2 regions of the Pseudomonas sp. LBUM1653 genome follow, and region 2 is predicted to be linked to the other one. Evidence: predicted binding sites of a transcription regulator. Region 2 holds the regulator's gene; the other holds the start of a gene.
What was found. The regulator FliA, encoded in region 2, starts transcription of late flagellar genes. The targets are predictions, from matches to a motif close to CTAAAGTTTNNNNNNNNNNNGCCGNTAA.

Region 1 (3,453 bases), 2.9 Mb from region 2:
TGTTCCTCCAGCAGGCGCCAGCGCAGTTTTTCACCGGCGCGCAGCGGGATAACGGTCAGCTCGCCAAACGGCAGGCTGGTCGGGGCGGTCCATTCTTCGCGGACCAGGGTAATGCGATCGGTGTTGGCCGGCAGGCCATAGAAACGCGGGCCGTTTAGGCTGGCGAAGGCTTCGAGCTTGTCCAGCGCGTTGCGCTGCTCGAAGGCTTCGGCGTACATCTCGATCGCAGCATAAGCGGTGTAGCAACCGGCGCAGCCGCAGGCGGCTTCCTTGGCGTGCTGGGCGTGGGGTGCCGAGTCGGTGCCGAGGAAGAACTTTTCGCTGCCGCTGGTGGCGGCGTCGAGCAGGGCTTCCTGGTGCGTATTGCGCTTGAGGATCGGCAAACAGTAGAAGTGCGGCCGAATCCCGCCCACCAGCATGTGGTTGCGGTTGTACAGCAGGTGATGCGCGGTGATGGTCGCGCCAACGTTGGCCGAAGCCGAGTTGACGAATTGCACGGCGTCAGCGGTGGTGATGTGTTCGAACACCACCTTGAGGGTCGGGAAACGCTCGACCACACGACGCATGTGCTCATCGATGAAGATTTTTTCGCGGTCGAACACGTCGACATCGCCGCGGGTGACTTCACCGTGGATCAACAAAGGCATCCCCACTTCGGCCATGGCCTCGAGTGCAGGGAAGATCTTATCGATGCTGGTGACGCCAGAGTCCGAGTTGGTGGTCGCGCCGGCCGGATACAGCTTGGCGGCGTGAACGAAACCGCTGGCCTTGGCCTCGCGAATTTCTTCAGGCTGGGTGCGGTCGGTCAGGTACAGGACCATCAGCGGTTCGAACTGGCTGCCGGCCGGGCGGGCAGCGAGAATCCGCTGGCGATAGCCATCGGCTTCAGCCGCATTGCGCACCGGTGGTACCAGGTTGGGCATGATGATGGCGCGGCCAAAGGTGCGCGCGACATCCGCGACGGTATTGGTCAACACGGCACCATCGCGAAGATGAATATGCCAGTCGTCGGGACGCAGCAGGGTCAGGCGGTCGGACATGAGGGGATTCCAGGCGGGTCAAACTGAAGGGAATGCTACCGGAAAAGACTCTTGCAGGCACTCGCTATCAAGTTTTACGGGAAGCTTCCGATATCCAACAGGTATGCCGTAAACATCTGTGTGTCGGTCTTTTTGTCGTAGAAGCCAGTGGAGCCTCCCGTGCGCCAGCGTTATTTAGCCTTGCTCAGTGTGTTTGCCAGCCTTCCCGCAATGGCGCTGACTTTCCAGACTCGCCTGGAGAGCATTGAGTGGACGGTCGAAGGCGACAAATTCGAGTGCCGGCTGACTCAGCCGATCACCGATTTCGGCTCGGGCGAATTCGTGCGGCGCGCTGGCGAACAGGCGACGTTTCGTTTGAATGCCTACAACGCAATGATGGGCGGCGGTTCTGCCACCTTGCTGGCCGCCGCCGCGCCTTGGCAACCGGGGCGCGGTGATATCAATCTGGGCACGGTGAGGATCGGCAGCGGCAATGTCCTGTTCAACAGCTCGCAGGCCCAGGCCGGACGCTTGATCAGCGGCCTGATGGACGGACGCAGTCCCGTGGTCCGGCACTCCTCGGGCGATGGCCGGGTATCGGAGGTGCGTTTGTTGCCGGTCAGGTTCAACAAGGCATTTGCCGACTATCAGGGTTGTGTGGCCAAGTTGCTGCCGCAGAACTTCGATCAGGTCAAGCAATCCCAGGTCGGCTTCCCCGGTGGCGGTATTGATCTGGATGCGGCCGCCAAGGCCAGGCTGCAAGTCATGCTGGAGTACATGAAAGCCGATCCGACGGTCAATCACATCGAACTGGATGGCCACTCCGATAACAGCGGCAATCGCCTGACCAACCGTGACCTGTCGCGGCGACGGGCGCTGGCGGTGATGGAATTCTTCAAGGCCAACGGCATCCAGGAATCGCAAATCACCCTGCGTTTCCATGGCGAGCGGTATCCCCTGGCACCCAATACCAGCAACGTCAATCGCGCGAAAAACCGTCGGGTAGCGATACGCCTTGAGCGCGGAGCCCCCGCGGAGCAGGTGGCCCCTCAAGCGACGAAGCCCGGCACTTCGGCAACTTCCTGACCCTTTGGTCATCGTCGCGCTCTCGACATAATCTGTCGCTTCGTCGTCATAAGCTGTCGCGCCACTGTAAATTATCTTGCATGGGCGGTAGACTTGACGGCTTTCCGTAGAACCCCGTGGAGTGATGGCATGGCGGACGTAAACAAGGTCGTTCTGGCGTATTCCGGCGGCCTGGACACTTCGGTGATCCTCAAGTGGCTGCAGGATACTTATAACTGTGAAGTGGTGACCTTCACCGCTGACCTGGGTCAGGGCGAAGAGGTCGAACCTGCACGTGCCAAGGCTCAAGCCATGGGCGTGAAAGAGATCTACATCGACGACTTGCGCGAAGAGTTCGTGCGCGATTTCGTTTTCCCGATGTTCCGCGCCAACACCGTTTACGAAGGCGAGTACCTGCTGGGTACTTCCATCGCTCGTCCGTTGATCGCCAAACGCCTGATCGAAATCGCCAACGAAACCGGCGCTGACGCCATTTCTCACGGCGCCACCGGCAAGGGTAACGACCAGGTTCGTTTCGAACTGGGCGCCTACGCCTTGAAACCAGGTGTGAAAGTGATCGCTCCGTGGCGCGAATGGGACCTGCTGTCCCGTGAGAAGCTGATGGATTACGCCGAAAAGCACGCGATCCCGATCGAGCGTCACGGCAAGAAAAAATCCCCGTACTCGATGGATGCCAACCTGCTGCACATCTCCTATGAAGGCGGCGTGCTGGAAGACACCTGGACCGAGCACGAAGAAGACATGTGGAAATGGACCGTCTCCCCGGAGAAGGCTCCAGATAAAGCGCAATACCTGGAACTGACCTACCGCAACGGCGACATCGTTGCGCTGGACGGCGTCGAAATGACCCCGGCCACAGTGCTGGCGACCCTGAACCGCATCGGTGGCGAACACGGTATCGGCCGCCTGGATATCGTCGAGAACCGTTACGTGGGCATGAAGTCCCGTGGCTGCTACGAAACCCCTGGCGGCACCATCATGCTGCGCGCCCACCGTGCGATCGAATCGATCACCCTGGACCGCGAAGTGGCTCACCTCAAAGACGAGCTGATGCCCAAGTATGCCAGCCTGATCTACACCGGTTACTGGTGGAGCCCTGAGCGTCTGATGCTGCAACAGATGATCGATGCCTCCCAGGCCCACGTGAACGGCGTTGTTCGCCTGAAGCTGTACAAGGGCAACGTGATCGTCACCGGTCGTAAGTCCGACGAGTCGCTGTTCGACGCCAACATTGCCACTTTCGAAGAAGATGGCGGCGCGTACAACCAGGCCGACGCAGCGGGCTTCATCAAGCTCAACGCCTTGCGCATGCGCATCGCGGCGAACAAAGGTCGCAAGCTTTTCTGAG
Region 2 (3,453 bases):
GAATCTCGCCGGCCTCAACCAGGAAATCCTGAAGGATCTCTTCATCGGCGCCGAAGCTCATTAAGGGGGGTGCTCCTACAGGTCTAAAAACCCAAAAAACCTAAAATTCCAAATTTCTAGAAACCCAGGCTGGATAGCAAATCGTCCACATCGTCCTGACCGGACATAACGTCTTCTCTTTTATCGGCATGAATCTGCGGACCTTCACCCTTGGAGAGATGTTTTTGTGGATCTTTTTCTGCAAGCATCGCCTCACGGTCATGTTCGATGCCCGCAAAGCGGTCCACCTGACTGGCCATCAGCACGAGCTTGAGCAGGTTGCTTTCTACTTCGGTGACCAGTTGGGTCACGCGCTTGATCACCTGGCCGGTAAGGTCCTGGTAATCCTGGGCGAGCAGAATGTCGTTAAGGTTGCTCGACACGGCGCGGTTGTCTGCGCTGCTGCGCGTAAGGAAACCGTCGACGCGCCGGGCCAGTTCACGAAACTCTTCAGCCCCGACTTCGCGCCGCATGAACCGTCCCCAGTCGGTACTCAAGCCCTGGGCTTCGTCAGCCAGGCTGTTGACCAGCGGCGTGGCGTTTTCCACCAGGTCCATGGTGCGGTTGGCGGCGGCTTCAGTCAGCTTGACCACATACCCCAGGCGTTCGGTGGCGTCGGTGATCTGTGACACTTCCTCGGCTTGCGGCATGTGCGGGTCAATCTGGAAATTGACGATCGCGCTATGCAACTCGCGGGTGAGCTTGCCCACTTCCTGGTACAGGCCACGGTCACGGGTCTGGTTGAGCTCATGGATCAATTGCACAGCATCGCCGAACCTGCCCTTTTCAAGGCTCGCGACCAATTCGACGGCGTGTTTTTTCAGGGTCGATTCAAAATCGCCCTGGGATGATTCGTTATGCCCCATAGCTCCCCCGTGGCGCAGTTCAACCGATGCGTTCGAAAATCTTCTCGATTTTTTCTTTCAACGCCTGGGCCGTGAAGGGTTTGACCACATAGCCGTTTACGCCGGCCTGGGCTGCTTCGATGATCTGCTCGCGCTTGGCTTCGGCAGTCACCATCAGCACTGGCAGGTGCTTGAGCTTTTCATCGGCGCGCACGTGGCGCAGCAGATCGATACCGGTCATGCCAGGCATGTTCCAGTCCGTCACCAGAAAGTCGATGCTCCCGCTGTTGAGTACCGGAATGGCGGTAGTGCCATCGTCGGCCTCGACCGTGTTGGTGAACCCAAGGTCACGCAACAGGTTTTTGATGATCCGCCGCATCGTTGAGAAGTCATCAACGATGAGGATTTTCATGTTCTTGTCCAATTCGACCTCCAAGCAGACTAAAACGCGCCCAGCACCTGGACGCGCCATTTCAATCAATCTGGCAAAACACTCGATGACTGTCTGGAGTACAACGGATCGAGACCGGTGCGGTTCATCACCCCACCAGCCGCGTCGCAGTGCCCCCACACTGCCTTCAGCGCGCTCGCCACTCTCCCAGACGCCCCCGCAAACGGGCCGCGCACTGGCTGTGTAACTGGCTGACCCGGGATTCGCTGACCCCCAGGACCTCGCCGATTTCCTTGAGATTCAACTCTTCGTCGTAGTACAGCGCCAACACCAAACGCTCACGCTCCGGCAAATTGGCAATCGCGTCCGCCAGCGCGGCCTGGAAGCGTTCATCTTCCAGATCGCGTGACGGTTCCAGATGAGCACTGGCGCCATCCTCGTGCAGCCCTTCGTGTTCGCCGTCCTGCAACAGGTCGTCGAAACTGAATAGCCGGCTGCCCAGGGTGTCGTTCAAAATCCCGTAGTAATCGTCAAGACTCAATTGGAGTTCGGCCGCAACTTCGTGATCTTTAGCGTCACGGCCGGTTTTCGCTTCAATCGAGCGAATGGCGTCGCTGACCATCCGCGTATTGCGGTGGACCGAACGAGGCGCCCAGTCGCCCTTGCGCACTTCATCGAGCATGGCGCCGCGGATGCGGATGCCCGCGTAGGTTTCGAAACTCGCGCCTTTGCTGGCGTCGTATTTGGTCGATACTTCCAGCAGGCCGATCATCCCGGCCTGGATCAGGTCTTCGACCTGGACACTGGCCGGCAGACGCGCCAGCAAGTGATAGGCAATGCGTTTAACCAGCGGCGCGTAACGCTCGATCAGCTCGTACTGCGCGTCACGCGCCGATGCCTTGTAGAGGTTGTAACCGCTGGCTGTCATAGCACCGGTCCTGCCGTTTGTTGCACGAGGCGCTCGACGAAAAATTCCAGGTGCCCACGCGGGTTGGCGGGCAGCGGCCAGGTATCGACCTTCTGCGCGATCGCCTTGAACGCCAGCGAGCACTTGGAGCGCGGGAAGGCCTCGTAGACGGCGCGCTGCTTCTGCACGGCCTTGCGCACGCTTTCGTCGTAAGGCACCGCACCGACATATTGTAAGGCGACGTCGAGGAAGCGGTCGGTGACCTTGGTCAACTTGGCGAACAGGTTGCGCCCTTCCTGCGGGCTCTGCGCCATGTTGGCCAGCACGCGGAAACGGTTCATGCCGTAATCGCGGTTGAGCAATTTGATCAACGCATAGGCGTCAGTGATCGAAGTCGGCTCGTCGCAGACCACCAGCAACACCTCCTGGGCCGCGCGCACGAAACTGACCACCGACTCACCAATGCCCGCAGCGGTGTCGATCACCAGCACGTCGAGATTGTCGCCGATGTCGCTGAAGGCCTGGATCAGGCCGGCGTGCTGGGCCGGGCTCAAATGAACCATGCTCTGGGTGCCGGACGCCGCCGGAACAATGCGGATGCCACCGGGGCCCTGCAACAGTACGTCGCGCAGCTCACAGCGGCCTTCGATCACGTCGGCCAGGGTACGTTTGGGTGTCAGCCCCAACAGAACGTCGACGTTCGCCAGGCCCAGGTCAGCGTCCAGCAGCATGACGCGCCGGCCAAGCTCAGCCAAAGCCAGGGACAAGTTCACTGACACGTTAGTTTTGCCGACGCCACCTTTGCCGCCGGTCACCGCGATCACCTGTACAGGATGCATGCTGCCCATGTTATTTCTTTACCTTGTTCTGCATAGACGGGGCCACATAACTGGCTGCGCGTTCACAACCGGAACAATGCATGGCAGGCCATCGATGTAGGGTACAAAAACTATTCATTGTTACCTCAGCCAACCTGCTTGGTCGGACTGTGGTAGATATCAGCGAACATGTCAGCCATGGCCTCTTCGCTGGGTTCTTCCTGCATTTGCACGCTGACGGCCCGACTGACCAGTTGATGACGACGCGGCAGATGCAGATCATCTGGAATCCGCGGGCCATCGGTCAGGTACGCCACCGGCAACTCATGGCTGATGGCCAGACTCAACACCTCACCCAGGCTTGCCGTTTCATCCAGTTTAGTCAGGATGCAGCCAGCGAGCCCACAACGCTTGTAACTGTGATAAGCGGCGGTTAGAACCTGTTTCTGGCTG

Region 1: the regulator FliA is predicted to act here: its motif matches at 1,107-1,134, upstream of ACA054_RS26900 (flagellar protein MotY).

The regions. Positions count from the first base shown of each region.
Region 1 is NZ_CP166803.1:5,976,511-5,979,963, reverse strand. Features, by position in the region: gene pyrC (dihydroorotase) at 1-1,040, opposite strand, end outside; gene ACA054_RS26900 (flagellar protein MotY) at 1,200-2,105, shown strand; gene ACA054_RS26895 (argininosuccinate synthase) at 2,235-3,452, shown strand.
Region 2 is NZ_CP166803.1:1,825,287-1,828,739, reverse strand. Features, by position in the region: gene ACA054_RS08400 (chemotaxis protein CheA) at 1-61, opposite strand, end outside; gene ACA054_RS08395 (protein phosphatase CheZ) at 117-905, opposite strand; gene ACA054_RS08390 (chemotaxis response regulator CheY) at 925-1,296, opposite strand; gene fliA (RNA polymerase sigma factor FliA) at 1,463-2,203, opposite strand; gene fleN (flagellar synthesis regulator FleN) at 2,200-3,030, opposite strand; gene flhF (flagellar biosynthesis GTPase FlhF) at 3,147-3,453, opposite strand, start outside.